One region of the Paenibacillus sp. OAE614 genome, then DNA from elsewhere that is predicted to be linked to it. Evidence: predicted binding sites of a transcription regulator. Region 1 holds the regulator's gene; the other holds the start of a gene.

The links. The regulator LexA, encoded in region 1, represses DNA repair genes until DNA is damaged. The targets are predictions, from matches to a motif close to CGAACATATGTTCG.
Region 2: the regulator LexA is predicted to act here: its motif matches at 12,767-12,780, upstream of ABIE48_RS20695 (YhjD family protein).

Annotation. Positions count from the first base shown of each region.
Region 1 covers NZ_JBEPOD010000001.1:4,091,485-4,107,803, reverse strand. The annotation lists gene hflX (GTPase HflX) at 1-586, shown strand, start outside; gene ABIE48_RS18805 (methionine gamma-lyase family protein) at 609-1,862, shown strand; gene ABIE48_RS18800 (MerR family transcriptional regulator) at 1,950-2,363, shown strand; gene glnA (type I glutamate--ammonia ligase) at 2,397-3,725, shown strand; gene ABIE48_RS18790 (sporulation protein YjcZ) at 3,881-4,006, shown strand; gene ABIE48_RS18785 (DUF1259 domain-containing protein) at 4,092-4,475, opposite strand; gene catA (type A chloramphenicol O-acetyltransferase) at 4,696-5,346, shown strand; gene ABIE48_RS18775 (extracellular solute-binding protein) at 5,574-6,926, shown strand; partial or broken gene ABIE48_RS18770 (carbohydrate ABC transporter permease) at 7,055-7,947, shown strand; gene ABIE48_RS18765 (carbohydrate ABC transporter permease) at 7,963-8,841, shown strand; gene ABIE48_RS18760 (sensor histidine kinase) at 8,909-10,738, shown strand; gene ABIE48_RS18755 (response regulator transcription factor) at 10,713-11,903, shown strand; gene lexA (transcriptional repressor LexA) at 11,999-12,625, opposite strand; gene ABIE48_RS18745 (LysM peptidoglycan-binding domain-containing protein) at 12,865-13,245, shown strand; gene ABIE48_RS18740 (DUF896 domain-containing protein) at 13,347-13,529, shown strand; gene ABIE48_RS18735 (hypothetical protein) at 13,778-14,293, shown strand; gene ABIE48_RS18730 (HAD family hydrolase) at 14,333-15,127, shown strand; gene ABIE48_RS18725 (FixH family protein) at 15,359-15,772, shown strand; gene ABIE48_RS18720 (1,2-dihydroxy-3-keto-5-methylthiopentene dioxygenase) at 15,863-16,319, opposite strand, start outside.
Region 2 covers NZ_JBEPOD010000001.1:4,478,888-4,495,206, reverse strand. The annotation lists gene ABIE48_RS20745 (cupredoxin domain-containing protein) at 1-381, shown strand, start outside; gene ABIE48_RS20740 (SOS response-associated peptidase) at 508-1,182, opposite strand; gene ABIE48_RS20735 (DNA polymerase IV) at 1,485-2,753, shown strand; gene ABIE48_RS20730 (YhjD family protein) at 2,750-3,250, shown strand; gene ABIE48_RS20725 (hypothetical protein) at 4,119-6,353, shown strand; gene ABIE48_RS20720 (HEAT repeat domain-containing protein) at 6,390-7,583, shown strand; gene ABIE48_RS20715 (glycosyltransferase family 2 protein) at 7,627-8,994, shown strand; gene ABIE48_RS20710 (response regulator) at 9,044-9,850, shown strand; gene ABIE48_RS20705 (nucleotide sugar dehydrogenase) at 9,920-11,281, shown strand; gene ABIE48_RS20700 (hypothetical protein) at 11,298-12,212, shown strand; gene ABIE48_RS20695 (YhjD family protein) at 12,347-12,736, opposite strand; partial or broken gene ABIE48_RS20690 (Crp/Fnr family transcriptional regulator) at 13,080-13,578, shown strand; gene hmpA (NO-inducible flavohemoprotein) at 13,858-15,060, opposite strand; gene ABIE48_RS20680 (YitT family protein) at 15,714-16,319, shown strand, end outside.

The DNA of each region.
Region 1 (16,319 bases):
GACGCTGGATCCGACCTCGCGCATCATGAAGCTGCCCGGCGGCAGCGAAGTTATCCTGACCGACACGGTCGGCTTCATCCAGAACCTCCCGCATGACCTCGTCGCCGCGTTCCGCGCCACGCTGGAGGAAGTGAATGAGGCCGATCTCGTGCTGCACGTCGTTGATGCATCGTCGGAGATGCGCGACGAACAAATGCGGGTGGTGGATTCCATTCTGGAAGAGCTGGGGGCGGCTGACAAGCCGCAGCTGATCCTTTTTAACAAAAAAGACGCCTGCACCTCGGAGCAGCTGGAAATGCTGCCGTCCGGGACGGGTTATTTAAAAATCAGCGCTTTTGCGGAAGGAGATCTGCTGGCCGTTCGCGAAGCAGTACAGACGAGGCTGACGGGAGATACATTAACCTTCCGCGTACCTGCCGGACGCGGTGATATATTGTCCCAGCTGCACTGGGTCGGCGAAGTGATTGGCCAGGATGCCGACAATGATGATATGATTTATACGGTGCAGGTGCACAAGCCAGACTATGAGAAGTACGGTTACATCGTAGAGAGCTATAAAGAACAGGTCAGACCTTCTGACCAATGAGAAGTGAGGAGAAACCGGGAACATGGTAACATTTGCAGACGAACTTATACAGTGGAAAGATACAGCCGAGCGGCGGATCGAAGGTCAGCTCCGGACGGTGGACGGAATCGTGGACCATAATCAGTGGAAGGTCATCGAAGCGTTCCAGCGCCATCAGGTGAGCGATTTTCATTTCGCCGGCTCAACCGGTTATGCCTATAACGACCGAGGAAGAGAAGTGCTTGACTTGGTGTATGCGGACGTATTCGGAGCCGAAGCAGCTCTGGTACGCCCGCATTTTGCTTCCGGGACCCATACGATTTCAACGGCCTTGTTTGGGGTGCTTCGTCCTGGGGACGAGCTGTTCTACATTACCGGACGGCCGTACGATACATTACATAAGGTGATCGGCCAAAAAGGGGATGGTACGGGCTCCCTGGCCGATTTCGGGATTACTTACCGCGAAGCTGCCTTGACTGCGTCAGGAGACGTAGACTGGGAGGCTGTAGAAGCAGGCATTTCCGGCTCAACGAAGTTGATCGGCATCCAGCGGTCGCGCGGATATGACTGGCGTTCCTCGTTCACGGTGGAGCAGATTGGCGAAATGGTCCGGCGCGTAAAGCAAATCAAGCCGGATGTGATCGTGTTCGTGGACAACTGCTACGGCGAATTTACGGAAGAAATAGAGCCGACGCAGGTCGGTGTAGATCTGATGGCGGGCTCGCTGATCAAAAACCCCGGCGGGGGTATTGCCGAAACCGGCGGCTATATTTGCGGCAGACAAACCCTCGTTGATCTTGCAGCCTATCGGCTGACCGCACCGGGCATCGGCGGTGAGGTGGGAGCGATGCTGGGAGCGACCCGGGGGATTTACCAGGGGCTCTTCCTGGCGCCGACGCTTGTGGGACAAGCGGTCAAGGGCAGCATTTTCGCAGCCGCGATGTTTGAGCAGGCGGGGTTCGAAAGCAAGCCGGCATGGAACGAGAAGCGCACCGACCTGATCCAGGCCATTTCCTTTACCGGGCCGGATCATTTGATCGCTTTCGTTCAGGGGATCCAGCGCGCGGCAGCGGTCGACAGCCACGTCGTACCTGAGCCGTGGGACATGCCCGGCTACGAGCATCCGGTCATTATGGCGGCCGGGACGTTCATTCAAGGGGGAAGCCTGGAGCTGTCTGCAGACGCGCCGATCCGGGAGCCTTTTATCGGATACATGCAGGGCGGACTCACCTATTCACACGTCAAATATGGCGTAATGATGGCGTTACAGACGATGAAAAATCGAAAATTATTGTAAGTTTATCTGACACGTTATTGACGTGTGATATCATGAAATGTACAATGGAACATGAGAAATAGTTCATGTGGAAGGTTGAGATGAGTCATGGGTGATGAAATTCGCAGAAACATGGCATTATTCCCGATAGGTATCGTCATGAAGCTGACCGATTTGTCCGCGCGGCAGATCCGGTATTACGAACAGCACAATTTGATCGTGCCTGCGCGCACCTCCGGCAACCAGCGGTTGTTCTCGTTTAATGATGTCGAGAGATTGCTGGAGATTAAGGCGCTCATTGAGAAGGGCGTCAACATCGCGGGAATCAAGCAGGTCATGAATCCTGTGTCCAAAGAGTCTGAGGAAGCCACTGTCCTTAATGCCGACACCGAGGTAAAGCGCAGAGAACTGTCGGAATCTCAGCTGCACCGATTGCTGAAACAGCAGCTGGTATCTGGTAAGAGACCGGGTCAGGTCTCATTGATTCAAGGCGAGCTGTCCCGGTTTTTTAATAAAAAATAATAGGAATCACATGTGAGAAAGGGAGAGGATATCGTGAGTTATACTAAAGAGGATATTCTGCGTATTGCGGAGGAAGAGAACGTCCGTTTTATCCGTCTTCAATTCACGGACTTGCTGGGAACGATCAAAAATGTGGAGATTCCCGTCAGCCAGCTGAAGAAGGCGCTCGACAATAAAATGATGTTCGATGGATCTTCCATCGAAGGTTATGTGCGCATCGAGGAATCCGATATGTACCTGTATCCGGATTTGGACACTTGGGTCATTTTCCCTTGGGTGACGGAAGACCGCGTTGCGCGTCTCATCTGTGACATTTATATGCCGGATGGCACTCCGTTTGCCGGAGACCCGCGCGGTATTCTGAAACGCAACCTGAAAGAAGCGGAAGCGATGGGCTACACGTCCATGAACGTAGGTCCGGAGCCGGAATTTTTCCTGTTCAAGACCGACGAGAAAGGCAATCCGACGACGGAACTGAACGACCAGGGCGGATATTTTGACCTGGCTCCGACAGACCTCGGCGAGAACTGCCGCCGCGAGATCGTATTGACGCTGGAAGAAATGGGATTTGAAATCGAGGCTTCCCACCACGAAGTGGCGCCGGGACAGCACGAGATCGACTTTAAATACGAGAACGCCGTGAAGGCAGCGGACCAGATCCAAACGTTCAAACTGGTCGTTAAAACGATTGCCCGTCAGCATGGTCTGCATGCGACCTTTATGCCGAAGCCGCTGTTCGGCGTGAACGGTTCCGGTATGCACTGCCACCAGTCGCTGTTCAAAGGCAACGAGAACGCCTTCTACGATGAGTCTGACGAGCTGGGCCTGAGCGCCACCGCCCGCTATTACATGGCAGGCGTACTGAAGCATGCCCGCGCCATGGCAGCCATCACGAACCCGACGGTCAACTCTTACAAGCGCCTCGTTCCAGGTTATGAAGCTCCGTGCTACGTGGCTTGGTCCGGCAGCAACCGCAGCCCGATGATCCGGATTCCGGCTTCACGCGGTTTGAGCACACGCGTTGAAGTTCGTAACCCGGATCCTGCAGCGAACCCGTACCTGGCGCTTGCCGTTATGCTGAGAGCCGGCCTTGACGGCATCAGCAACGAGCTGAAGCTGCCGGCGCCGATCGACCGCAACATCTACGTGATGTCCGAAGAAGAGCGCATTGAAGAAGGCATCCCAAGCCTGCCGGCCGACCTGAAGGAAGCCCTCGGCGAACTCATCCGTGACGAAGTCATCATCGACGCGCTCGGCGAGCATGCCCTGGCTCACTTCTACGAGCTGAAGGAAATCGAATGGGATATGTACAGAACACAAGTTCATCAATGGGAGCGCGATCAATACATCACGCTGTACTAAGAATGGACAATCCCCTGCACCTGACCGGTGCGGGGGATTTTTTTACGGCTGACAGGCTGCTGCCCAATCTCACTGTTCTTACCATTTAGCCTATACCTCTTTATGCTTTTCGCCATATGAATATGGTGTACCTTATAAATCAAGGAGGTTATCACATGAGCGATGGCGTTGGAGGCGTTGGAGTAGGATACGGTTATGGTGGTCTGTGGGGCGGAGGCGTAGGAGCAATCCTGGTCCTCTTCATCCTGCTGGTCATCATCACGAAAGCCTTTATTTACTAAAATAAAGGATCTCGAAGCCCGTCGGCATCTGCCGGCGGGCTTTTCTTGTCGGAATCGGCATCATCCTTTCAGCGATGCACACAGATCACTTTTTCAGCACATTTAAAGCCGCTCTTAATTTTCTGGCAAACGTAACGGGGTTCTCTACTGTTTCCAAATGAAGGTACATCAGCCTCGGCTTTTCAAAGAGCCAGTGATTGTGGATAGCGGTCACTTTAAAACCTTGCTTGCGGGCGGCACTGGTAAAGCGCTGGACTTCCGACTGAAGCAGCGTGATTTCCCCTGTGTTGAGCGTTGTGCCGTTTTTCAAAGATTGGATCGTGATTTCGTGCTCGGTTTCATAGTTTCTGCCGAGAATTTTGGCATTCAGCTTTCTTTCGATCATGATGGAGCAGCTTTTTCCGTCTGACGTGCCTTTGCCCCCGAGAATGGCGGCCAATCGGTCGCACAGCGATTTGGAGATGTTCATAACCGGATTTCTCCTTTCATCTCTTGATGATCTAACTTATGCGAAACCGTGCTAGAAAGGAAAAGCAGGAGTCTATAACTCTATAAAATGGTTTTGTTGTTCAGCGAAATTGGTTACAATGGCATAGTAACCAATCCTGTACATGGAGTGAGCGTCGTGGTGAAATCCGTTGATTTACCCTCCTAAAATCGCGAAATATACATTTTAGGAGGGTTCATACATGAAATTTATTCCGATCCAAACCGGGCAGTGGGACAGACAGCCTTATTTTGACCACTATTTCAAACAGAACCGGTGCACCTTTAGCATGACAGCCAACATCGAAATCACCTTGCTGCTGGGCGAGCTGAAGAAGAGGGGGATGAAGCTGTACCCCGCCTTTTTGTACATGCTGTCCAGAATCGTAAATGCGCATGTGGAGTTTCGGATGGATATTCGGGAGGAGCAGGTTGGCTTCTGGGAGCAGATGAGTCCGTGTTATACGATTTTTCATCCGGAAAACCATACCTTCTCCGCGATCTGGACTGATTACAGCAGCAGCTACCGGAGCTTTATGGAACTTTACCGGGAGGATCAGCTCCGTTATGGACAAGATATGGGGCTGTTTACGAAAAAAGACATGCCGCCTCATACCTTCTCCGTCTCCATGATTCCATGGGTCAGCTTTACCGGCTTTAACCTGAATCTGGATCATGGCGGAGGCTACCTGCTGCCGATCATCACGGGGGGCAAGTATTTTCGGGAAGGGAAGCGCGATCTGCTCCCGGTATCGCTCCAGGTACATCATGCCGTCTGCGACGGGTACCATGCCGGGATGTTTCTGCAAGAGCTGCAGCAGCTCGCCGACACCTGCACTGACTGGATGGATTGAGGGATGTACACGCTATAAATGAGGATGAAAGGATTCTCAGGGGACCCTTACAGGGTCCCTTTTTTGTCGATTGTTCGGCAATGCCTGGTTTTAAAATACTACATTGTCTCAGGTGATCATTTAAAGGGACCTTTAGAAATTAAACCTATTTCCTGAATTTCTCACCTCCCTTTTCGAGTCAAATCGCGGCATAATGAACCCATACCAAACAAAAAGGGGATAACAAGATGGCAAAGATGTCGAAATTATTAAGCATCGTGCTTACAGGCACCTTGGCGCTTAGTCTTACGGCTTGTGGAAGCGGTAACAAGGAGGATTCTGGCAGCAACGCATCGGGCGCGGCCGGATCCAACAGCAGCACATCCGACACATCGAAGGACAAGAACATTACGATTACTTTCCAAAACATCTATCCGGACCCGACGGATCCGAAGAACAAGATCATGAACAAGATTGTGGATCAGTATGAGAAGGATCATCCGAATATCAAAATCGAACTGGATTCGCTCAACACCGACCAGCAGAAGCTGAAGCTGAAAACGCAGGCGGCCTCCAAGGAAATTCCGGACATTACGGTCGTGAACCCGGCGGCGCAAATGCAGCCTTTTGTCGATGCCAAGCTGCTGGCTCCGCTCGACGACATGCTGGCCGAGAACGGTCTGAAGGACACGTTCCAGGACGGGCTGCTGGACTGGTACAGCTTTAACGGCAGCACGTATGCGGTACCGGACGGCAACAACATCGGCGTGGTGTACTACAATAAAGAGCTGTTCGAAAAGGGCGGCGTGAAGGTTCCAAGTACGTTTGAGGAAATGGTCGACGTCGTCAAAACGCTGAAATCCAAAGGCATTCAGCCGATGGCAATCGGCGAGAAAGACACCTGGACCGGTTCGTTCCTGTTCATGAACATGCTGCTTCGCACGAACAACGGCCCTGGATTCCTGAAGGACGTCCTCGACAAGAAAAAGACGTTTGAAGATCCGGCCTTCGTTGAGGCGGTTGACGCATTCCAGAACCTCGTGCAAGCCGGAGCTTTCCAGGAAGGCGCAACCTCCTTCGATTACAACGCCGGCGAGAACCTTTTCAAAACCGGTAAAGCAGCAATGTACTACATGGGAACCTGGGCCACCGGCGGCATTGAATCGTCTTCCGTAAACGGCAAAGTCGGCGTCTTCAAATTCCCGACGATCGGCGGCAAGGGCAACCCGGACGAATTCATGCTGGCACCGGGCAGCGCGTTCGCGATTGCAGCAGACAGCAAGCATCTTGCAGAAACGAAGGAGTTCCTCAATTACTTCATGCTGAACTTCCCGAAAGAAGCGTTTGAAGCTAAAGGCGCGGTCGGAATCGGCCAGAAAGTGGACGGAGACTTCAAGGCTGCAGGATATTCCGACATGGCGATGGACGTGCTGAACATGTTCAAGGAAGTCAAAGGCGGAGACCTGGCGTTTGACAACACGATGAATCCGGGCACGGCCCAGGTTCACCTCTCCAGCATTCAAAACCTGTTCGCCCAGAAGAAAAATTCGGCGGACGTGGCGAAAGAGCATCAAGCCGGGTTCGAAGATAACAATCAATAAATAACGGATACAGCTAGTTATAGAGAGAACAGGGATTTAAACATGAAGGGAACGCATTTCGGATGCCGTTCCCTTCAATTCCCATGAGGAATATTGCAGCCAAGAAGGAGAAGGAGGAGAGGTAAGTCGTGAACGTGCTGAAGGTCTCCCGCTGGACGATTGCCGCGTTTGTGCTTCCTTGCTTAATCATCTATATCGGTATTGTGTTTGTTCCCATCCTCGTATCCATGTACAGCGGTATGCTGGACTGGAACGGGATCGGCGAATCGACGTTCGTGGGTCTGGCCAATTTCAAAAAGCTGCTGTTCCACGACTCGGTATTTTGGCCGTCGGTGCGGAGAACGCTGATGTTTGCGGTGTTCTCTATGGCCGAGATTCCGATCGCACTGCTTGTAGCCATACTGCTGAAGCGTTACGTGCGAAAACCGAATTTTTTGGTTTCCAGCTACTTTTTACCGGTCATCTTGTCCGTCGTCGTCGTCGGCCAGCTGTGGAAAACGATCTATAACCCGGCTTCGATGGGCGGTATGCTGAATCAAATCCTGGATGCAGTCGGACTGCATTCCTGGGGCAAAGCCTGGCTCACCGATCCTTCGGTCGCCATGTATTCGCTGTATTTCGTCGCCCTGTGGCAGTACCTGGGTTACCACACCCTCATTCAATTTACAGGCATTTCGAATGTCCCGGACGATGTGTACGAAGCGGCCCGTATTGATGGTGCCGAAGGCTTTAAAGCGGATTGGCACATTACGTTTCCGCTGATTGTCCCGATTTTCAAAATTTCCATCGTGCTGGCCTTCATCGGCTCTCTGCAAGCTTTCGACATGATCATGGTCATGACGGGGGGGGCGGACCGGCGCATGCCACGGACGTCATTTCCACGCACATGTACAATATGTCGTTCACGTCCATGAAATACGGTTACGGAAGCTCGATCGCCGCATTCCTGGTGGTGCTCTGTCTGGCCGCCACGTTCTGCATCAACTTCATTTTCAACAAACTGGAAAAACGATACTCGTAAAGGAGGAAACCGCCAATGAACACAAGCACTGCCGTCGCTTTGAACAAGCAGGTGGCCGCAACCGGACGCAAACGGTTTTCCGTTACGAAGGCCATCGTGTTTCTGGTGCTGGGCATTCTGTTTGTAACCCAGGTGTATCCACTGTTGTGGCTGCTCCTGTATTCCTTGAAATCCAATGAAGAAATTTTGTCGGGCAGCTTCTTCGCCCTGCCGCATTCGCCGCAGTGGGGCAATTACAGCGCTGCGCTGGAGGGCAACTATTTCCGCTATCTGCTGAACAGCATTTTTGTCACATCCGTGACGATGATTGCCGTCATTATTCTCAGCTCCCTGTGCGCCTATGCGATCAGCCGATTCCGGTGGCGCTTTGGCGGGGCGGTCATGGTCGTATTCTTGATCGGAATGATGATCCCGATGCAGGCGACGCTGCTGCCGCTCATGATCATTTTCAAAAACATGCATATCCTGAATACACATCTGTCGATCATTTTGCCGTATGTGGCATTTTCCATGCCGATCGCCATCTTTATTCTGAGCGGGTTCATGAAAACCATTCCGCACGAAATCGAAGAATCCGCGGTGGTGGACGGAGCGGGGATCGGACGCATATTCTCGAGCATCATCCTGCCGATCTCGGTTCCGCCTGTGATGACGGTGTGTATCCTGACATTCATCAACATCTGGAACGAATATATTTTGGCTGCGACGTTTATCTCATCAGAAAAGCTGAAAACACTGCCGTTCGGCGTCAACAGCTTCGTCAGCCAATATTCGGTCAACTACGGGGCCATCGGCGCATTTCTTGTGCTGGGCGCGCTTCCGGTCATCATTATCTACTTCCTGCTGGCGGATAAGATCACCCAAGGTATGGTAGCAGGAGCAGTAAAAGGTTAGTAGGGCAAAGACGGCTTCTGTGATAGAATGACAAATGGATGACCGGATACGAAAGGGGAATGTATCTGTGGGGCGACATTTTCGTTCGATTCACAGCCGTCTTTTTCTGCTGTTTCTATGCTGCATGACCGGCATATTGATATTGATCAGCGTTGTGTATTATTACCGTACGATTTCCATTATTCATACCAAGGTGAATGATATCGCCGAGAAGAACATCTCGCAGACCGCCGGACTGTTCAACTCGCTGCTTCAAGGCTACAACAGTCTCTCCAAGTCGCTCAACAGCAACTACGAGCTGACCCGGCTGCTGCAGGAGACCCATGTGAAAGAGACCGTCGCCATCGAAAACGAACGAACGATTACGAATATTATCGGGGCGGCTTACTATTCAAGGAACGATATTACAGGCATCCATATTCTGACCGACAGGGGCAAAGTGTACAGTTATGAGCGCCAGTTCGCTGGGGTCATCGACAACAATTACGCCCAGACGTCCTGGTACAACGAGCTGAACGCCTCGTCGGGCAATATGGTCTGGCTTGGGATCATGCCAGGATCGCCGATCAATACGCTGCAGCAGAAAGAGAACGTCTTTGTGTTCGGTCGGAAGCTGTATGATCTGAACACGCACAAGCAGCTTGGCATCATGGTCATCGAAGCGAATCCTTCGTCCATCATGGAGGCAATGTCCAATGTGACGATCAGCCCGGGCAGCCGCGTGTACCTGATCGATCAGAACAACAACATCATCGCTTCCACCGGTAAAAAAGGGACGGAGGCGCCGGACTTTGCCAGCATTCCGAAGCCGGGTGCCGAAGACGGTATTCTGGTGGACGACAGCTCAAGCCAGCTGGTGGTCGCTGCCAATACGCCCATGGCGGGCTGGACAATCTACGGTTTTACCCCGAAGCACGACATTCAGGCGGAAGTGAACCAGACGACCCAATACCTCGTTGTCGTCCTGATCGTGCTGATTATCGTCTCGACGGTTCTGGCCACGCTGGTATCGCGCAACATAGCTTCTCCGCTGAAGCTGCTGATCCGGGAAATGAAAAAGGTGGAGATGGGCAATTTCAGCGGTTCGGTTAATGTCGATTCGTTTGACGAAATCAACAGCCTGGTGTCTTCCTTCAACCGGATGGTGCACCGGATGGATGAGCTGATTGAGACGATCAAGGTCACGACCGTCAGCGAGAAGAACGCGCAGCTGCAGGCGCTGCAGTCCCAGGTGAATCCGCATTTTTTGTACAACACGCTGGACATGATCTACTGGATGCTGGATGAAAAAGGGAATGAACGCCTCAGCAGGGTCATTCTGTCGCTGTCGCAAATGTTCCGTTACAGCAGCAACTGGGAGGAGGCCTCCCGGACGACGCTGCGTCAGGAATTGGAGCAGATCCGGCATTATTTGACGATTATCGAGAACCGTCTTGAGGACAGGCTCGTACCGAAGATCGATGTGGATCCGCAGTGGATGGACGTCACGCTGCCGAAAATGACGATTCAGCCGATTATTGAAAACGCTGTAAAATACGGACTGGAGCCGCTGGATCGGCAGGGTATGCTGCTCGTTACGGCGGAGCAGGTCATGGACGATCTGCATGTCGTCGTTCGGGATAACGGGAAGGGAATGGACGAAGACACGCTGATGCGGGTCAGAAGCTTGCTGGAGGGCGGGAACCGCACGTCGCCCATAGCGGAGGACAGAGACGGCCCTGTGCTTCGCCGTGGCATCGGTTTGAGCAATGTGCATGAGCGGATCCGAATGATGTTCGGCAGTCCGTACGGTTTATACTTGGACAGTCAAGAAGGGGAAGGAACGACGGTAACCATCCGTTTACCAATCCGGCACCAAGGAGGAATGGAAGATGAACATTTTAGTCGTGGACGATGAGCATGTGATCCGTGACGGAATTAAGCGCACCATCCACCGGGCCTATCCGCAGCATTATGTTCACCTGGCAGCGAATCCGGAGGAAGCGGTTCAGCAGCTGCGCAGACACCGGATTGACCTGGTGCTGACCGATATCCTCATGCCGGGAATGACGGGCCTTGAATTGATGCAGCTGTGCCAAGGCAGTTATCCGCATATCAAATGGGTCATTATTTCGGCTTATTCCGAGTTTTCCTACGCCCAGGAAGCCGTCAAGCTTGGGGCTAAGGACTATATGCTCAAGCCGATCGGGAAAGAGCTGCTGCTCTCCATGATATCCGGACTTGCTCAGGAGATGGATCGGGAGAATGAAATCGTTCGCGAGGCGGAGCTGCTGAAGTCTAACCTGAAGTATTTGCGCGAGGCGGTATTTCAGCGCTGGGCGAGCGGACTCGATACCGGGCGCCTTGACGTCGCCTCAATAATTGAGAGCTACCCCGCATTCCAACTGGTGATGGTTAAGATGGAGAGCGAGGCGCCGGTGCATCTGGAGCATTTTATTATTGAAAATGTGCTTGGTGAGCTGATTGAAGCGCACGGCTGCGGATTTGTGACAAGCATGGACGAAACGAGCCTGATCGGCCTCGTCTCGCTGGGGGAAGAGGGCGGCATGAAACGTCTGACGGATGAGCTGCGCGCTAACTTGAAACGATGCGTCAAGGTGCCTTTCCAGATTCAGTCGACGGGACTCATCACAGACATTCACCGGGTGCCGGAGGAAGTGCGGCGGATGCGCCAGGAATCGGCATCGCTGGACTACGAATACAACAACCCGGGCGGTAACCGAGCGATCGAGGTTGCGGTGCAGTACATCAAAGCGCACTATCATACGGATCTGTCCCTGGAAAAGGTAGCTTCGGTCGTGTTCCTGAATCCGGTCTACTTCAGCCAGCTGTTTAAGCAGAAGACAGGAAGCGGCTTCAAGGAATACGTCACCAATCTGCGGATCGAACAAGCCTGCAAGCTGCTGCTGCAAACGCATTTGAAGCTGGCCGATATTTCGGACAAAGTCGGATATGTGGACGTCAAGCATTTTACCCAGGTGTTCCGCAAAAAGACGGGAAAAACCCCGACGGAGTACCGTCTGGAGCAAACGGCGGATTCCCGTGAGGCGTGTCCCACCTGAATCATCCTGCCTTGATCCCAACGCCGAAAAGAGCCCTTGACCTTCCTGAGTAAGGAAGAGCAAGGGCTCTATTGCTGCTTGTCCAGCATCATCTGCTAGTGAATATCGCGGAACAGCCCGACGACTTTGCCCAGAATGGTGACATGGTTCAGACGCAAAGGTTCGTAAGCCGGGTTCTCCGGTTGAAGCCGGATATGGTCTTTCTCCTTGTAAAACGTCTTCACGGTTGCTTCATCCTCATCCGTCATGGCAACGACGATGTCCCCGTTATCAGCTGTCTGCTGCTGTCTCACGATGACGTAGTCACCGTTATGAATGCCCGCCTCGATCATACTGTCCCCAACGACGGAAAGCATAAACACTTTCTCATCTCCGACATAGTGCTGCGGCAGAGGGAAGTAATCTTCAATGTTCTCCGTTGCCGTGATCGGCACTCCCGCTGTGACCTTGCCTACTACGGGAACTCTGGCGATCGTATGCGTGAACAGATTGCTGCTCTCGGATTCTTCTTGTCCCAACAGTTCAATGGCACGCGGCTTCGTAGGGTCTCTGCGGATCAAGCCTTTCTTCTCCAGTCGGTCCAAATGGCCGTGTACAGTCGAGCTGGAAGCCAACCCTACCGCCTCACCGATCTCTCGGACGGACGGAGGATAACCCTTGGCGCGGACTTCATTTCTGATAAATTCCAATATCGCTTGCTGCCGGCTAGATATCTTTGACATTCCCCATCAACCCCATTTAGTAACGTTTGGTAAAATTATAACATAGAACTGCCGTTCGTACAAACATAAGTTCTAAATGATTTTGCTTTGATGGAGCGGGATTTTTGCGGCTTCTGAATGAAGGAAACCTGTCTCTAAAAACATAGGAACAATTGTTCGAAAAAAGTGTTGAACAAAACAAATGTTCGTGTTATATTGTTCTCATAAAACAAGAACAAACGTTTGGAGGCGTAATATTTATGCTGAAACACACTACATACCAAAGTATTTATAATAACCCATCCGTTAACCCATCCATCAATGAAGCTATAGCAACTCCTTGGTTGAAGAAAGTCCAGTCCTTCGCGCCAGGCCCTGCCTTGATCAAACTGATCCTAGCGGCCCTGATTATTTTGGTGGGATGCACAGGTGTCGTTCGCGTATTCGCAGGAACCTCGGATGATGTTCGGTTAGAGAAAAATGTCATCGTTCAGCAAGGCGATACGCTGTGGGGAATCGCTTCTGCCCATAAGCCGGAAGACATGGATATCCGCGCATATATTATGGCGGTGAAGAAGTATAACGATTTAACCAGCAGCGAAATTCAAGCCGGAGAAGTATTGGCACTCCCACAATATTAATAGAAGATAAATGATCAAGAGCTTGGAAAGGTGTGAACCTTGACAAGCTCTTTTTATCATGGCAAAGTTAGGTATGACTTGAATATTGGAGGAGTAATTGTATGGATATCGATAGCGTTGTAGAGAGAATTAATGAGCTTGCGCGCAAGCAAAAGGAATCCGGTTTAACCGAAGAGGAGATCGAAGAACGGGCCAAGCTTCGTGAGAGATACCTTCAGAATGTCCGCAGAAATTTCAGACAGCAGCTGGACTCGATTGAATGGGTGGATGAAGAGAAGAAATAACACCAGCTGGATTAGACTCATACATTCGATCATGGTATAGACTGACTCAAGGTTTTGTATGGCTCACTACCGATAACAGAATGCTTCTATGTAAGCGCACCAAGTTTCCTTCATTTGTTCTATTATATAGAATATGAAACTACAGGAATAAATGCTGTAAGCAGTATTGGGCCGTTATATATTAGGAAGTAAATAGCAAAACTTTCGTTCAAACTATATAGCCGTAAGCATTTTGAGGAGGTTCGTGAATGGCCCGTTCATGGGAAAGACAGGTAAGAAAAAATTCAGCGCAGCTGGATAAGCAGAGAAAGAAGCAAGGGAAGCCTTCCATCTACAGCGCGGGGGGGCCTTCAGCTGACATTTATAAAGGAAGAAACTATGTGCTTCCGATTACGATGGTCGCTCTGGCTGCGGTCTACTTTTTGCTCGGGATGATCGGACAGGAGGGTACGGCAGGAAACAGCAGCATGACCTGGATCATTATGGCCATGTACTTGTTCCTGGGCTTGATGATCTTTTTGCGCAGGCCTTTCCTGCGTGTGGAGAAAAACGCCGTATCGACGATCAAGTTCAACCGGGATCGGCGACTGACCGCAGACAATATCGCCAAGATCAAGCTGGCCAAAGGCTCTGTCGTGATTGAGCCGAAGGGCAAAGGCGGCAATTGGGTGTTCACGCGCCTGATTAATCGCTACGACACTGATGCCATAGGGGAACGTCTGGAGCGTTTTGCACAGACCCACAATATCCCTTTGGAAAAATAAACATATATAAGAGATAGCTAATGGAGAGGATGGAAGAGGATGCCGGTACAAGCTGTTTTTTTCGATTTGGACGATACGCTGTTGTGGGATGAGCGCAGCGTGAAGGAATCCTTTGAAGCGGTATGCGAGACGGCCGCCAAGGCGAAGGGCATTGACGCCAAGGAGCTGGAGGAAGCGGTCCGCAATGAGGCAAGGACGTTATATCAATCCTATGACACGTTTGCCTTTACCCAAATGATTGGAATTAACCCGTTTGAAGGGCTCTGGGCCAACTTCAGCGCAGGCGAACAACCTGAATTTCGCAGACTTGAGGAGCTCGCTCCAGGCTACCGCAAGGAATCATGGCGGCGCGGGCTGCTGAAGCTTGGTGTTGACGATGAACAGCTGTCCGGAGAATTGGCCGAGCAATTTGCCGCCGAGCGTCGCTCCCGCCCCCATGTATATGAAGAGACCTTCCAGGTGCTGGACGAACTGAAAGGAAACAAGAAGCTGCTTCTTCTGACGAACGGCTGTCCTGCGCTCCAGCAGGAGAAGATCGCCGGCGTTCCCGAACTTGCCCCGTATTTTGACGAGATCGTCATTTCCGGCACATTCGGCAAAGGCAAACCGGATCCGACCATCTTCGAACATGCGCTTTCTTTGCTTGGATTAACACCGGAACAGACGCTCATGGTCGGCGACAAGCAGACAACCGACATCAAAGGCGGAAACAGCGCCGGACTGACCACGGTATGGATCAACCGCACCGAAAAAGTGAAAGATCCGTCCATTGAGCCTGATTACGAAATCAAGCATCTGTCCGAGCTGCATCGCATCATTGCCGAACGGTCTTAAGCTGGTTTTATACGTTAGCCTGCCCAGAGGGAGGAATCCTTCGTCCGGCAGGCTTTTATTATACCTTGTGCATATGAATGCCCCGTTTGCTGAGCAACCTCGACCGCTCTCCGGTCAATTTGTTCCATTTTGTTAACAGATGGATTGTTTGGGTGAGGCGATAATTATGTATAATGATGAAGAATATGGACAAACAGCATACATAGATAGACGTATAGGGAGTGACTTCGCTTGAGAAAGTACGGTTTTGTTGCTCTGCTGCTGCTGGCGGTATGGAGCATAGCAGGCTGCGGCAGCGGCGGCGGTGGTCATGCGGGCATGGACATGAGCGAGAGCATGATGGATCCGGTGCAGGTGGATCTTAGCTGGACGCCGGAGCAGGTCAAGGTAGGTAATCAAGTTACCATCGAGGTGAACGTAACGCAAAAAGATAAACCAGTCGATAAGGCCGATGAGGTTATGATTGAAATCTCGAAGGAAGGCGACAGCAGCAGCCATGAAAAGGTGGCCGCCCAGAATGCCGGCGGAGGGAAGTATACGCTCGATAAATCCTTTGAGCAGGCGGGCACCTACAGTATCACGTCACATGTTACGGTAGGACCACAGCATACGATGCCGACGAAAAAGCTGACCGTGGCGGAATAATCAGCATCATGTTTCGTTTGATAACGACAAGCAACCCCCGTCCTTCCTGGCGAAGGCGGGGGTTGCTGCGTATATCGCTATATTTGTGGATTAGGACTGAAAGCTTGGGTCCTGAACCGGATGGGCGACCCAGCCGTTTTCCTCGATAAAGAGGCGGACGGCGATAATTTTACGATTGTCCATCAGCGTAAAGAAGTGGTTTGTATTTTCCGGAACGGAGATGACATCGCCGGCTTCGAGCTCTACATTGAAGTAGCCGATGTCGCCTGCGCCCTTGATTACGAATATTCCTTTGCCGCCCACGATCGCCCGGATTTCGTCTTCCGTGTGGGTATGAACCTCTTCGAACTTATTCAGCAGGTCTTCCAGGTTCGGCGTAGCGTCGGACAGGGTGATGACGTCCCAGATCTTGTAGCCGCGGCGGGCAGCCAGATCACGGATCTCCTCATCGTAGGTGTCCAGGATTTGCTTTTTCTGCTCGTCGTTCAGTTGAAAATTGGTTTGAAGCTCCAGAGGCAGCTTGGAAGCATCCCATTTTTCATAAAGA
Region 2 (16,319 bases), 390 kb from region 1:
AAATGGATGCTGATGGGACTTACACTGCTGCTGGTTTTTGTGCTTAGCGCCTGCGGAAGCAGCGGCGGAAGCGGGAGCGGCTCGTCGGATGAGTCTTCGTCTTCCGGCGGCTCGGACGGCGTGAAGGAAATCAAGGTGACGGCGTCAAACTTTAAGTTTGAGCCATCCGAGATCAAGGTCAAAAAGGGCGAAAAAGTCAAAATTACGCTGGAGAACAAAGATGGAAACCACGGTCTGGCCATTCCCGATTTCAACGTGGACCTGCAGAAGCCAAGCTCTGCAGAGTTTACCGCCGATCAAGCAGGTGAGCATGAGTTCCACTGCTCCGTCATGTGCGGTGCCGGCCACAGCGATATGAAGGGGACTCTGATTGTTGAATAAATTGACTTGGCAGATGATGGAGCACCGGACTGCCTTCTGACGAAACAGGAGGCAGAACCCAGAAAGCGCCGCCCAGCCGGACCGTAAAGGTTCGTGCAAGGCGGCGCTTTTTTTGCATATAAACGGTTACGCGCCTTCCGGCACCCGTTCGATGCAATCGGGCGTATCGTTTTTAACCGAATTGACCGTCCTTGAGACCGGGTAAGCTTCCATTTCCTCGGCAGGATAGGGCACGAGCAGCTTCTGCAGGGCGTTTACGTCCGTCTGCCCGCGGTCCAGCCAGGCCATTTCGTCCTCCGGGCGCAAAATGACGGGCATCCGGTCATGGATCGGCGCCATCAGTGCATTGGGCCCGGAAGTGATGACCGTGCAGGTGCTCAGCTTGCTGCCGTCCTCCTGCAGCCAGGTGTCGTAGAGGCCGGCCATGCTGAAGATTCCCCCGCCCCGGAGGGTGATCCGGTAAGGGACTTTGCCGCTGTCGGTTTTCATCCATTCATAAAATCCGTCGGCGGGGATCAGGCACCGCTTCCTCGCAAAAGGCAGCTTATAGGCCGGCTTGTCCGCCAGCGTTTCGCTTCTGGCGTTGATCATCTTGCTCCCCATGCTGCTGTCCTTGGCCCAGGACGGGACCAGCCCCCATTTAAGCTGACCGGCGCGAAGGCTGCTTCCATCGTGAATGACGGCCAGTACGTTCTGCGCCGGAGCGATATTGTAACGGGGATGAAAGTTCAGCGCAAGCTCGAGCTCGTAGCGCAGCATCAATTCTTCCATCGACACGGTCAGTGTATAACGGCCGCACATCAGGCACTCCCCCTTTTGTGGAATGATCGTTGTAAACAGTGTACCGCGGGATGCCGGTTTACGCCAGCCTGTCTGCCAGCAGCAAGGGAAGGCTGTCAAAAAATACATTTGCATAGAGAACATGTGTTTGGTATATAATACGAATATACGTTCGCTTACCGAGTGAGCATGCTTCGTGGAGAGGGAAGCAGCCCGGATCGTTTTTTTCGACGAGCGGTCTTTAGGGAGCTAGAGCTTCTCGGAGCTGCCCGGCCCAAACCGGTTTAACGAAATGCCAAAGTGGATGTGGAGGGTGTGTGCGCTTGAGCAGATCAAAGGAGAGAATTATATTTTTGGCCGATTGTCAGAGCTTTTATGCAAGCGTAGAGAAAGCGGATCATCCGGAGTATAAAGACAGGCCGCTCGCCGTTGCCGGAGACCCGATGCGCAGATCGGGCATCATTCTGGCCGCCTGCCCGATCGCCAAGAGCTACGGGGTATCGACCGCCGAACGGCTGGGGGAGGCGCTCAAGAAGTGCCCGGATCTCGTCATTATGCGTCCAAGAATGCAGCATTATATCGATGTCTCGCTTCAGATTACCCGGATTTACGAGGAATATACCGATCTGGTCGAGATATTCAGCATCGACGAGCAGTTTCTGGACGTGACCGGCAGCCTGGCTCTCTTCGGCGACCCCGTGAGCATTGCCAAGTCGATCCAGCAGAAGGTGATGGAGGAGACGGGAGTCTGGGTGCGGGTCGGCATCAGCTCGAACAAAATTTTGGCTAAAATCGCCACCGACATTTGGGCGAAGAAGAACAAGGAAGGCATTTTTATACTGCCCAAAGCCGACATCGAGAAGAATCTGTGGCCGCAGCCGGTCCATAAAATGTTTGGAGTGGGCTCGCGCATGACGGCCCATTTTGCCAAGCTCGGCATGACGACGATCGGGGATGTGGCGAGAACGCCTCTTCCCCAGCTGAAGGATAAATTCCGGGCGCGGTTCGGCAAGCAGTCGGATATCCAGGCCGAAGTGATGTGGCGCACCGCCAACGGCATGGACGACAGCAAGGTGACCCCGGAAACGTTCGACAAGCCTCCCAAATCGGTCGGGCATATGATGACGCTGCCCCGGGACTACGCCATCCCCAAGGAGGTCGACACGATCCTGCTGGAGCTGACGGAAGAAGTATGCCGCGACTGCCGCCGGAAGGGATACATGGGCTCGGTCGTCACGGTCAGCTGCATGTGCAGCCCTTATGACGCGCCGACAGGCTTTTCCCGGCAAATGAAGATGCCGGATCCCACGAACAACACGAACAAGGTGTATGAAGCCGTAAAAGCGATTTTTTATAAGCACTGGGACCGCATGCCCGTTAGGCGCGCCGGGGTCATGCTGAGCGAGCTCAGCGACGACCGGAATTACCAGCTGACGCTGTTTGAAGACCAGGAGCGGCTGCGGGCTCTGGAAAAGGCGACGGACCATATCAAGCAGCGGTACGGCAGCATGGCGATCGTAAGAGCCTCTTCCCTTACGGGCGCCGGCCAGGCGGCGGAGCGGTCCATGAAAATCGGGGGGCATTATAAATGAGCAAGAAGCTTGAGAATAACGGGATTTGGGAATCCAGCCGCATGATGCTGCCACAGCACCGGGAGGAACTGCTGAAGAGGCGCTCGCAGCAGGCGGAGGAACACCGGCCGCCCCGCAGGGAGGACCTGGAGCTGATGCGGGACAGAATCCTGCTCCCGGTCATGATATCGATTGTGAAGAAGCGGATCCAGGCGATCGAGGCGTCAAGCGAGGCCTTGAAGCACCTTTATTCGAAGGTGGCCCAGGTCCTGTTGCAGGACATCCAGAAGGATTTGTCCAAAGTAGAACAAACCTTCCTCGATGAGCGCATCGATCTGACCCAGGAGGGAAAGGACACCCAGATGATCTGGTACCGGTATTCGTTTCATGGGTATGAGGATACCTTCACGATCACGCGGGATTATATGCGCACGGAGGTCAGCGTAAGAATCGGACGGTACTCGGACCGGCTGATTACGGCATTGTACGCCCGTCTGCAGGATCATAAGCAGAAGTAACCGAATGGAGCCCGTTGTCTTGTCTGGGAGACAACGGGCTTTTGGCGTGTCGTACCTGGAGGAGATCAGGATCGGCGGACATCCAGGCGCTATGGCCATAACGATGGATAGGAAGCGTGCAGCAGAAATTACCAGGTTCAGCCGCCGAGATCCAGGGTAGGTATGGGAGTGGAACGCCCAGGAACGGAATGGGGCCTGTTTCCTATTTTGGAAATCCGGGGGATCATACGTTTTGCAATTCGGCGGGAAAAAGGACGCCAATGGTAAATTTCAACAAATTGCGATTTTAAAAAAAGCCCCCATAGCGATTGATTTTTGAAAAACCTGCCCGATGATCCTAGTCAAAAAGGAGCGGGGGAACGGGGAGGAAGGACCACAAAAATGAACGAAAAGTCTGGTAATAGAAATCCAGTAAATGGAATGATTTGGTGAAAAAAAGACAGGAGGTCCTACCCGGGACCACGTCCTCATTTTTGTAGTTTGACATAAATTGGCAAACGTTGATGTGACGCGGTTTTTCGCTGTCGCTTTATCGGACTATGGTATCAATTTTGTAATCTTTATGGATAAAGCTGTTAAAAAGACCACAACTTTAGCAATTTTGAGGCGTATAAATGTCCAGTTAACCTGTCGGCTCAAGGCTTGGTTTACGTTTCTTTGTCATTCGTAACGGGGCCGGCTGACAGGGGATGGCAGGGCTCTATGGTCCGCACGAGGGAGTGGCGGGCTAGGTCGGCGGGGTGGGAAATTTCCAACTACTAGCCTAGTTTACAGATCGGGGCCGAATAGTTAAAAATTAGATTTAGGCGAAGGCCAAGCCCCGGACCGATGAGGCAAAAATCGAAAACGAGGTGGGAACGAAGAGGCGATGATCAGACGTAAAACACTATTTATTTGGATCACGGCGGCTGCGGTTCTCATAGCCGGAGGCGGGGCGGCGGGACTGATGTTGAAGAACCCGACGGCTGCGGCCTACAAAGATCCGGACGGTACGAGATTTACGTTTAAAACCCAGGGGGACCGTTTCCTGAAGTACGAGAAGGACGGGACATGGAAAGAGATATTCGTTAAAGGCGTTAATCTTGGCGCCACGGTGCCGGGACATTTTCCGGGGGAGCTGCCGGCGACCGAGGAAGATTATCTGCGCTGGTTTAAAGAAATTGACGACATGGGCGCTAACGTCATACGGGTCTATACGATTCACCAGCCCGTATTCTATCAGGCTCTCGTCAAGTACAACAAAGACAAGGGGGACGACCCTCTGTATTTTATGCAGGGGATCTGGTCGCCTGAAGAACAGCTGATCGAGCAGCAGGACGCCTATTCGGGGGATATTACGAAACAGTTCAAAGAGGAAATCAAGAAAGCGGTGGCCGCGGTATACGGCGATGTCACGATCCCGCAGAAGCAGGGTGCGGCAAGCGGGGAGTACAAGGCGAATGCCGGCAAGTACTTGATGGCATGGCATCTTGGAACCGAATGGGACCCGGGTATGGTCAAAAATACGAACAAGGTGCACAGCGACGTGAAGGCCTATCAGGGCAAGTATTTTTCGGGTACAAAAGATGCGGCTCCGTTCGAAAACTGGCTGGCCAGCTTGCTTGACTATACGGCCGAGCAGGAGGAGCATTACGGTTGGGAGCATCCCGTGACTTTCACCAACTGGGTCACGACCGATGTGCTCAGCCACCCTGGCGAACCGCTGTTCGAGGAAGACATGGCGAGCGTTGATGCCCGGCATGTTCAGCCTACCGGCTGGAAAGGCGGTTATTTCGCGGCCTATCACGTCTATCCGTATTACCCGGACTTTTTCCGGACGGATTCGACGCTCCAGACGATCAAGGACGACCAGGGGAACTACAATACCTACAAAGCTTATCTCCGTCAGCTAAAGGCCAAGTATAAGGACATGCCGCTGATGGTCACGGAGTACGGTGTTCCTTCTTCTGTCGGCGTGTCGCATTTTGGCGCCGGAGGGCGCGATCAGGGCGGCCATAACGAACAGGAGCAGGGAGAGATCGATGCATCCCTGACCAAAGACATTCACGACGAAGGCTACGCTGGCGCCATCCTGTTCATGTGGCAGGACGAATGGTTCAAGAAAACCTGGAACACGATGCCGATGGAACTGCCTGAAGACCGGAGGTCCTATTGGATCAACGTTCTGACCAATGAGAAAATGTTCGGCCTGCTCGGCATGCTGCCGGGCAAGGAGAAGCTGATTACGATTGACGGTAATCTCGCCGACTGGGACAGGCTCCCGGAAGGGGAAGTACAGCACTGGCAGGGCAAGATCCCGGGAGTCCAGGATATGAAAATTACGCATGATGAGGGCTACCTGTACATCGGCATGAAGCTGGATCATCCATTTGATCCGGCCAAGTCGAAGCTCTACATCGGTGCCGACACGATCACAGGCGGCAACCAGCCGTCCGCGAAGCAGCTTCCCGGGAGGAAGCTGGAAGGCGGGGCGCCCGAGACGCTGATCGAAATTGGCAAGGACGAGGAGTCCCAGGTGGAAATCGCGGCCGATTATGATTTTCACCAGCGGCTGTACGGCAAAGACGGTTATTGGATGCTGCCCGAGGCCGAGGCTGGAAACACGGCGCCGTTCCATCCCTGGAAGCTGGCGATCAGCCTGCTCATGAATCCGCCGGATACGCGCTTTTCGCATCCGTTCATCGACAAGACGATGGGTACGCTGAAAAGAGGGACGACGGACCGCAGCAAGGAGACGTTCGACTCGCTGACTTCTTGGCAGTACAGCGGTGATTCGATAGAGATGCGAATCCCGTGGATGCTGCTGGGCTTCTCGGATCCGAGCTCCCTTCAGGTCATCGACTACGGTCCGCTGAAGGAACGGAGTTACTTCGGCACGACCACAACCGACGGGATACGGCTTATTCCGTGGATCGTCCAGCGTGACGGAAGCGGCGTGTCCTGGCCCGGAGGAGACCAGAAGACGCTGAACGTGCAAAGCCTGCCGCTGTATACCTGGAAGCAGTGGGACACGGTGCAGTACAGTGAACAGTTGAAGCAGAGCTATTACATCATGAAGGATGCTTTTACGAAAATTTCCGGCCCTAAAGAGAAAAAGGAGTAGGAGAATTGACTTTCTAAAAAGGAGGAACCTGCTAACATGTTTCATTTAACCGTTGCCTATATTTTCATCTATGTGTGCCTCGGCTTGATTGCCCTAGGGATTCTGCTGTTGCTCCAGATGAAAATATCGCATAACCGGGAACTTCGGAACCGTGAAGCGTATGCGAAGAAGCATCATGACTACTTTGTGTACGTTCAGGCCAATCTGCAGGACAATGTCGAATTGAGGCTTCCGCCCGGCAAGCTGAAGAAGCTTGAAAAGAGAGTGATTCAGGATAAATTTATCGAGTGGATCGAGCAGTTTAAAGGCGATTACCGTCTCAAGCTGATCGAACTGTGCCGGGAGGCCGGCTTTGTGGAGGAGGACCTGAAAGCACTCCGCAGCATCCGGTACGGCCGGAGGCTGGAGGCGGCCTACCGTTTGGGAGGCATGCGCGCGCCGGAGGCGGTGCCGCTGCTGCAGAACATCCTGCAAAAACGCAAATACAGCTCGCTGTCGATCGTTATGGCCCGCTCCATTGCGAAAGCGGCGGATAACAGCGAGGATCTGCTCCAGATGCTGCGCGCCCTCTTGTCTCACGGCAAGCCGATCCATAACCTGGCGGCGGATATTATGCTGGAGACGGGGCTGGATTCGAGTGCGATTTTGCTCAAGCTGCTGAACGACTCCGATTCCGCGCTGGTCAAGGTGGGACTGGTGGCCATGTGGGGACAAGCTGTACCGGAAGTCATGCCGGTTCTGGGACGTTTGGTCGGTGCGGAAGAGAAGGACGTTCGCGCCGAAGCGGTCAAGCTGTATCTCACTACAAATCCAGCGCTCAAGGACGATACGATCGCCCAGCTGATGAGCGACCGAAGCTGGGAAGTCCGGGCCGAGGCGGCCAGAGCGCTTGGCCAGCTGCACGCCGCAGGCAGCATTCCGCTGCTGACCGATGCGCTCCGCGATTCCAGCTGGAAGGTGCGCTATAACAGCGCCGAGAGCTTGGCGGAGCTGGGAGAAGCCGGCTTTGAGGCCTTGTGCCAGGCCGCGCTGACCGGCGCCGGCATCCAGCGCGAGGCTGCTCTGCACCGGATCGAGCTGGTGATGGAAAAGGAGCGCGAGCACAGCGCGATCGAACAAATGGTGGCTTACAACAAGAAACGGCTTCTGTACGACCGTTATTTCGGCGTGAAGCAGCCGGCCAAACGGGTTGGCGGGGTAGCCGCTGTAGGAGGGGATTACTCTGCTTAGAGACATACTAATGTATTACGGCATGGTCGCCGTGTATTACGTCATGATCGTTAACATTTTGTACTTTACCATTATGATCCTGTCGTACCGGAACATCGGGACCATCTACCGGAGGTCCAAATATTCCAATTACAATACGCTGTCCGGCTCGGAGCTGGTGCCTCCGGTATCACTGCTGGTGCCGGCCTTCAATGAGGAACTGACCATCAGCGAGAACGTCAACTGCCTGCTGACGCTCAACTATCCGACCTACGAGGTCATCGTCATTAACGACGGGTCCAGCGACAATACGGTGGATGTGCTCATCAAGGAATTCCGGCTGAAGAAAATGCCGAATCCGGAGTTCCGGGGGACGATCGACACGCAGGAGATTCGAGGCGTTTATCATAATCCCGATTATCCCTCCCTGTTTGTAATAGATAAGGAAAACGGCGGCAAGGCCGATTCGCTGAATGCCGGTATCAACTTGTCGCATTATCCGCTGATCTCTTCGATCGACGCGGACTCGCTGCTGGAGAAGGATGCCCTGATCCGCATGGCCCGCATGTACATGGAGAATCCGGAGGAAATGGTGGCGATCGGCGGCGACGTGCGTATTGCCAACGGCTGTCTGATCGAGAACGGTGCGGTGCAGAAAGTGTCGCTGCCGCGCAAGATCTGGCCGATGTTCCAGTCCATCGAGTATATGAAAGCCTTCCTGGGCGGACGGATCGGCTGGAGCCATATGAACGGCCTGATCATTGTCTCGGGCGCGTTCGGCCTTTTCCGCAAGGACTATGTCATTGCTGTTGGCGGGTACCGCGGCGGTTATCCGGGAGAAGACATGAACATCATCATCAAGCTTCACCGGTACATGCTCAGCCATAAAATCCCGTACAAGGTAGCTTTTTGCCCTGAAGCGGTCTGCTGGACGCAGGCACCGGATACGTACAAGATTATCTCCAACCAGCGCAAGCGCTGGGGGCGGGGAAATCTGAAGAACATGATCGAGAACCGCGGAATGCTGTTCAATCCGAAGTACAAGGTCATGGGTATGATCACGATGCCATACAACGTCCTGTTTGAAACGTTAAACCCTTATTTTAGAATCACGGGCCTGTTGGCTCTGGTAGGATATACGCTGCTGGACATGACTCACTGGCGCATTCTATTGACTTTCTTCCTTCTGAACTTCCTGAGCGGCTATCTGCTCAGCGTCGGTGCCATCGTCCTGGAGGAAATCGCCTTCCGGCGATACAAGAAATTGTCCGATCTGTGGAAAATGCTGCTGTTCTCCGCGCTGAAGTTTTTCGGATACCATCAGCTCGGCGTGCTGTGGCGCGTCCAAGGACATATCCAGTATCTCCAGAACAACAATTCCTGGGGAACGATGACCCGGCAAAGCTGGAGCGAAGAAAGCAAAACGGCCTGATGGGCCCCGATTCAAAGATTTATACATTTGAGAGAGGTGGGAGTGGATTATGCCGCAAACCGTAACTTTACAGAGAGAACAGACGACCGATGTGTACCACCATCTGGGAGAACGTTTGAAGGAAACGTCGCCGGACACTTGCGGAATCATGTTTCTGTACAGCAGTGCGAACCCCCCGCAGCTGGAAGAGCGGGTTCGGGAGATTTTGCAGCATGGTTCCGGGCTCGACTATGAGGTGCTGAAGGATGCGCAAACCCGGACGCTGGCGATTCTGCTGCCGGGACTTACGCTGGATGCGGCCCATTACCAGGCGCTGCTTCTGAAGCAGCAGCTGCAGGAGACGGTGAAGGATGCAGATCCGCGGATTACGCTGGCCGTATTCCCGGGGCAGGTCGAACCTACGCCTGGCGTTCTCAAACAGATGGCCGAGTCCACAAAGCTCAGCACATCGTCCGATATTCATATATTTACGAAAGAGGAGGCCGCGGAAGAGGCCGGAAGAATTTTGATCGTCGACAATGACGCCACCGTCCGCGAGTTTCTCCAGATTCGTCTGAAAATGCAGGGCTACGAGACACTGGCCGCTCATGACGGCACGTCCGCCCTGGAACTGATCGAGAAATGGGAGCCGGATCTGGTGCTGACGGAGCTCAACCTTTACGGGATTGACGGGCTGCCGTTCATTCACCAAATCCAGCAGCTGCCGGTCGACAACACGCCGAAAATCGTCGTGCTGACCGAACAGCGCGTGGAGCAAACCATCAGCCAGTGCTTTAAACACGGAGTAGACGACTATGTGACCAAGCCTTTCTCTCCGGTAGAGCTGGATGCCCGTATACACCGGTGCTTTCACTAAATCATCCGCTTTTCTTGAGCGTTACTTAGCAGCATACCAAAACTTACATCTAATGGAGGTTGAGTGCTTGTGAATCACGAATATGAGCAGTTGTTGGAAGGAATTAAAACCAAAAAGGCCGTATTGGGCGTAGTAGGACTGGGATACGTAGGACTTCCGCTGGCCGTGGAAATGGTCAAGCAGGGCTTTACTGTAATCGGTATCGACGTGGATCCTGCGAAAATCGATAAAATCTATCAGGGCGAATCCTATATCACCGATATCTCTTCCGAAGACTTGGCCGCGGTCGTGGCTAGCGGACGCTTCAAGCCGACGACGGACTACAGCATGATCGCCGTCATCGACGCGCTCAGCATTTGCGTGCCGACACCGCTCAGCGAAAACCAAGATCCGGATACGTCCTACATTACGAGCGTTGTGGATCAAATCAAGCTGCACATGAAAAAAGGCATGCTGATTACCCTGGAAAGCACGACTTACCCGGGTACGACCGAAGAGCTGATCCAGACGGAAATCGAAGCGCTCGGCTACAAGGTGGGCGAAGACTTCTTCCTCTGCTTCTCTCCGGAGCGGGTGGACCCTTCCAATGTGCGCTTTAACACCTTCAATACGCCAAAAGTTATCGGCGGTACGACCGAGGCCTGCCTTGAGCTGGGGACGGCGCTCTACTCCCAGTATGTACAGACGGTGGTGCCTGTCACTTCGCCGAAAGTGGCCGAAATGTCCAAGCTGCTAGAAAACACGTTCCGCAGCGTAAACATCGCCTTCATCAACGAAATGGCCATGATGTGCGACCGCATGGGCATCGACATTTGGGAAGTCATCGACGCAGCGGCAACCAAGCCGTTCGGCTTTATGCCGTTCTATCCGGGTCCTGGCATCGGCGGACACTGCATTCCGCTCGATCCGATGTACCTGTCGTGGAAGGCAAAGGGCTTCCGCTTCTACAGCAAGTTTATCGAGCTGGCACAGTCGACCAACGACAACATGCCGTATTACGTTATCGGCAAGACGTCGACAATTCTGAACGAATACGCGAAGTCCATCAAGAAATCGTCGATTCTCATCCTCGGCATGGCTTACAAGCCGGACATCAGCGACCTGCGCGAATCTCCGGGGCTTGAAGTCTACGAGCTGTTCAAAGAGAACGGCGCGAACGTGGAATACTACGATCCGTACGCTGTCAGCTTCCGCGACAAACACGGCGAGACCGTGCACAGCGTAGCCTACGATCCGGCGCAGTTTAAAAAATACGACTGCATGGTGCTGATCACCAATCACAGCGGACTCGACTACGGCGAAATCGCGGCGATGGGCGTGCCGATCATCGATACGCGCAATGCATTCAAAAACTACACCCTGCCTCATATTTACAAAATCGGACATTCGGTGCAGCACGTGGAAGAGCCGGATGTGGCGTTAATCGTATAATAAAGGAGGGGATGGTTTGGGAGAGCTGCTCAAAAAAGCGAAAATCCCGGTGATCCTAGTCATCTGCGGCTTGCTGCTCCTGCCTCTCCTGTTAAAATCGTCATCGATGGAAGATCAAAAAGCGACCTGGCTGTGGGATACCGAGCTGATCAAGGATCCCGGCAAAATTATAGCATTCTGCAGGGAGCAGAACGTAGGCACGATCTTCCTTCAGGTTCAGAAAAAGGTTAGCGATGAGGACTACCGCCGCTTTATTGCGGCAGCCTATGAGGAAGGCATTGCCGTGCACGCGCTGGACGGGCAGCCCGATTGGGCCTATGAACGACAGAGCAGGCAGGCGGATCAATTTCTGCAGTGGGTGTTTGATTATAATGCAAAAGCAGCCCCGAGCGAGAAGTTTGCCGGCATCCAGCTGGATGTGGAGCCCTATCAGTTAAGACGCTGGCAGAGGGATCAGGACGGCGTAGTCCGCGAATGGAGCAGCAATGTGGAAAAATGGGTAGCCCAGGGCAAGGAGAAGGGCCTGTACATGAGTGCGGCCGTTCCCTTCTGGCTGGGCAACGTTAAGGATGCCAACGGCAGCGGGAACCTGAGCCGGTGGATGATCAGCCAGTTTGATGCCGTCGCCGTCATGTCGTACCGGGACAGTGGACGGAAGATTTACGATGTGGCCCGCGAGCAGTTGGATGAAGCGGACCAGCTCGGTAAATCGGTATGGATCGGCATGGAGCTGGGCGACACCGAAGAAGGTTCGCACATCACGTTTTTTGGCAAGGCCGTGCCTGTGATGGAGGAAGAGATGAAGTCTGTGAACAGTCTGGGCGACAGCCATCCTTCCTTTGCCGGACTGGCGGTACACCATTATGAAATTTGGCAGGACAAAATCGCTTCAGCGGCTTCGGACGAGAAGCCCGAGAAGTCCAATCAGTAAATGGAATCAGGCGTGCGAAGAGGGAAACCATTCGCACGCTTTTTTTCGTGGATGGAGAGCAGCCTCGGCACCGCACAAGGTTGAACGCACATCGCACACCGATATAAAAGGCCCCGCTTGCCGGGGGCTTCACTTCAGGCATCCGGATCCGGCAGCCGGATGCCGAGATAACGGCTGAGCACGAGGCCCGATTCCGCCTGCACGTACGTCCAGAGCATGGCGAACCGCCGCTGGTATCCGCGGCACAGGTACGACGCCTCAATGCCCTTGGCGGTCCGGGTTTCCTCGTAGACCCGAATGCCGCGGGCCTTCATCTCGCGGCGGATCGATGTCAGGCTTGCCATAATCTGATCCTGGATGGACGACAGGGCGCGGATATACAGCTGTGCCATCTTCAGCGGGACAGTGCCGATCAGGCGAACGTCCTGCTCCAACGCATCAAGCAAAACCACGTGCAGCAGGTAGGCTTTGACCAGACGGCCGTCTTCTTCCGAGGGGGCCGGAGGGGAGAGGGATGCTTTCATGAGGCATGGCACTTCCTTACTAACAGTATAGGAACATACGTTCTAATTATACTCATGTTAAGGCAAAAGTATTCGGGAAGGCAATAACGAATTTATGGAAGCGCGCAGAGTATCGGTCCGGACGGGTGGATTTGATATAATAAAGAGAAGCGTTTATCAAATGTACTCATAAGATTTACCACAGACGGGAAAGCGTGGAGCAGTGATGATAGCCGGGGAACGGTTGTCAGCTCCACAGAGGCCAAAATTTTATATTTTGCGATGAGACCCTGGTTAGCTTCGCAGAAGCGGTATTGAACAAAAGAAACTTGGAATCGCGGAACTTTAGGTTGGAGGAAGAATCATGTTTTTGAACAAAGGAGAAATATTATTCAGACAGGGGGACAGCGGGGAATTTTTATACCATATCAAGAGCGGTTTGTTCAAGGTAACACGGCGTCCATAAAAACGGGAACAGCGTTCTGTTTAACGTGCTTTATCCGGGGGAAACGGTGCCTCACCATTCGTTGATCACCCCAAAGGATATCCACGGTACGGCAACGGCCCTGATGCGCAGCGAAGTCGAGAAAATTCCGGCAGAGGAGTGGTACCGCGAGCTCCGTGAGCACCCGGAGAAGGCGCTTGAAATCGCCCTTTTGCTGCAGGAAAAGGTGCGCTTTATGCAGCAGCGGATCGACCACCTAACCGTCGGGACTCCGGCCGAGAGGCTGGCGCTGCTGACCGATTGGCTGGACAGCTACGCCCACGGTATCCACTTTACCGAGCTGCTGACCCAGGAGGAGATCGGCCAGCTGATCGGTGTACGCAGGGAAACGATCAACCGGCTGCTCCGAGGACATTGACATAACGCCATCCAGCCATCCGCCATACGCGAACGGTTCGGTAAACAAACAAAGGGGCTGCCCCATTCAGGTTCTCTGAACCTGGGGGCAGCCCCTTTGTGCATTTTAGTAAATCGTATTGGCCGGTTTGGAAATCGCATTTGCTAACTCAGCGCATCGCATTAGCTAACTCCGCGCATTGCATTGACGTTGCATTAGCCTCCAATGACACCGTAGTCCGATAGGCGGGGTTGTCCCGCGAGCTGACAAGCTAACCGAGCTTGGCCCGCCGCCGATACGTTAGTCGAGCTGGCCTGCCGGGCCGAAAAATTCGTAATGGATCCGCTCTGCGGGGATTCCCAGCTCCTTAAGGGCGCTGTAGACGGTGCGCATGAACGGAACCGGGCCGCAGAAGTAAAAATCAGCGTTTGGATCGACGATTTGCTGCAGCCATGCAGCGTCGATATATCCGGTTTTATGGCAGCTGTCGCCCTCAAGCGGTGTCTCATAACAGAGGTAGGAGGACATTTGCGGATGCGCGCCTTCAAGGTCGGCGATATGCTCCTTCATCGCATGATGGCTTCCGTTAATCGCGGCGTGAACATAAGTGACTTTACGGGCCGGCTGTTCTTTCAGCAGCGTCTCCAGCATGCTGACCATTGGCGTCAGGCCGACCCCGCCGCTGATCAGCACGACTGGAATGTCTTGGGTCTGATCCAGCGTAAACGTGCCCGCCGGTGCACTGATTTCAAGGACGGTGCCTTCTTGGGCGTGCCCGTGCAGATAGTTGGAGACGACGCCTGCCGGTTTACCTGGCGCGGCATCTTCGCGGCGCACAGAAATCCGGTAGGAAGAACCGCCCGGCGCAGCGGACAAGCTGTAGTGGCGGATCTGCGTATACGGCTGGCCTTCAGGCTGAACGCGGACCGTGATGTATTGTCCCGGCAAATAAGAGGCGATCGGTCCGCCGTCTTGCGGTTTTAAATAGAAGGAAGTGATCACTTCGCTCTCCTTCACTCTCCGTTCCACGACGAATGGGCGGAAACCGGACCAGCCTCCCGGTGCGGCTTCAGCTTCCCGGTACATTTCCGCTTCCACGCTGATAAATGCGTCTGCAATGACGCCGTAAGCCTCTTTCCAGGCTTCAAGAATTTCCGGCGTGGCCGCATCGCCAAGAACTTCCTTGATGGCCCCAAGCAAATACTGCCCGACGATCGGGTAATGCTCCGGCTTGATTTGCAGCGCCCGGTGCTTCTGCCCGATCTGCTTGACGGCTGGAATGATATCCTCGAGATGATCGATATGCGCGGCCGCGGCATAGACGGCGCCCGCCAAGGCGGCCGACTGCCGTCCTTGGCGCTGGTTGGCATGGTTGAATATGTTCAGAAGCTCTGGATGATCCTTGAAGAGATTGTTATAAAAGACGGATGTAATGGACTGTCCGTGTACTTCCAGTACCGGAACGGTCGATTTGATCGTATCAATGGTTTGTTGGCTCAGCATAAAGGGTTCCTTCTTTCAACGTAATATTTAACGATTTCATAAGTTAAGTATAGAAAAGCCGATTACCCTTTATTGTGATTTCAGTCACATAAAAAATTGACATTGTGTGAACTTGAATTTACGTTCTGAAGACATGATCCGACGGAATAGGGCATAGGATATGACACGGTATCACGGTATCATTCCTGAAATCTGGATGACAGCGCCTGTGGCATAGAAGCCCTTCTTTTAGATATAAGAAAGTTATAAGTTTCGGAGACTGGTTTCCTTATAACGCAACCAAAACTATCATATAAAAGCGGTCTGGCTTCTTGGAATGCACGACGATAGACGTTTCTAACGCATTCTCCTCAGCAAGCTGTTTAGCAGGCAGTGCAACTGTGGTATAATAAGTATAGAAGTTATCAAACAAAAGAAAGGATCAGGATACCATGTGTCCCCGAAGGAACATTCCCCAAAGGACGATTTGGAAACGTTATGATCTCTCTTACACTTAGCTTCCATCGTAGAGAACAAGCGCCCGGATATTGGGTTGTGACAAACTTCTCGCGAAAGAAGGAAGCTTAAGATGCGAAGGACTCGGTCCTACAGGTTTCTTCCCGCGGAAGTTAGTCGCGTCCCTGACCAACTAACTACGATGAGGGGTAACCTGTATGAGGAAGAAAGACCATGTAATTTCAACGCTTCGACCAATCGCTATTATGATGTTAGGTACTTTTTTGCTGGCTTTTACGTATTATCACATTAATTTTCAGAATCATCTGTCCGAGGGCGGCTTCGTTGGCCTGTCGCTGCTCGGCAAGTACGCATTCGGATTTGACCCGGCAGTGACCGTGCTGATCCTGGATATTCCGGTGATCCTCGTTGCGCTGCTGCTGAATGGACGCAAATTTATTGTGAACACGCTTGTGGCGACCGTTTCGTTTTCCGTTTTTTACGATCTGATGGAACGCTACTCTGCGCTTGACATCAATCTTCACGGCAACCTGCTGCTTGCAGCGCTGCTGTCAGGCGTCTTGTCCGGCTTTGCAACCGGACTGGTGCTGCGGTTCGGAGGAGCGACAGGCGGCGACGATATCGTGTCTCTGCTGCTCAGCCGTCTCACTGGCCTTAAAGTCGGCACCGTATTTATTCTGCTCGATGCGGTCGTCCTGCTCGTGTCCTTGTTCTACCTGCCTCTGCAGGAAACTTTGTTTACGATTTTGGCCGTGAGCATTGCAGGGAAAATGATTACGTATACGGTCTCGTTCCGTGCGCAT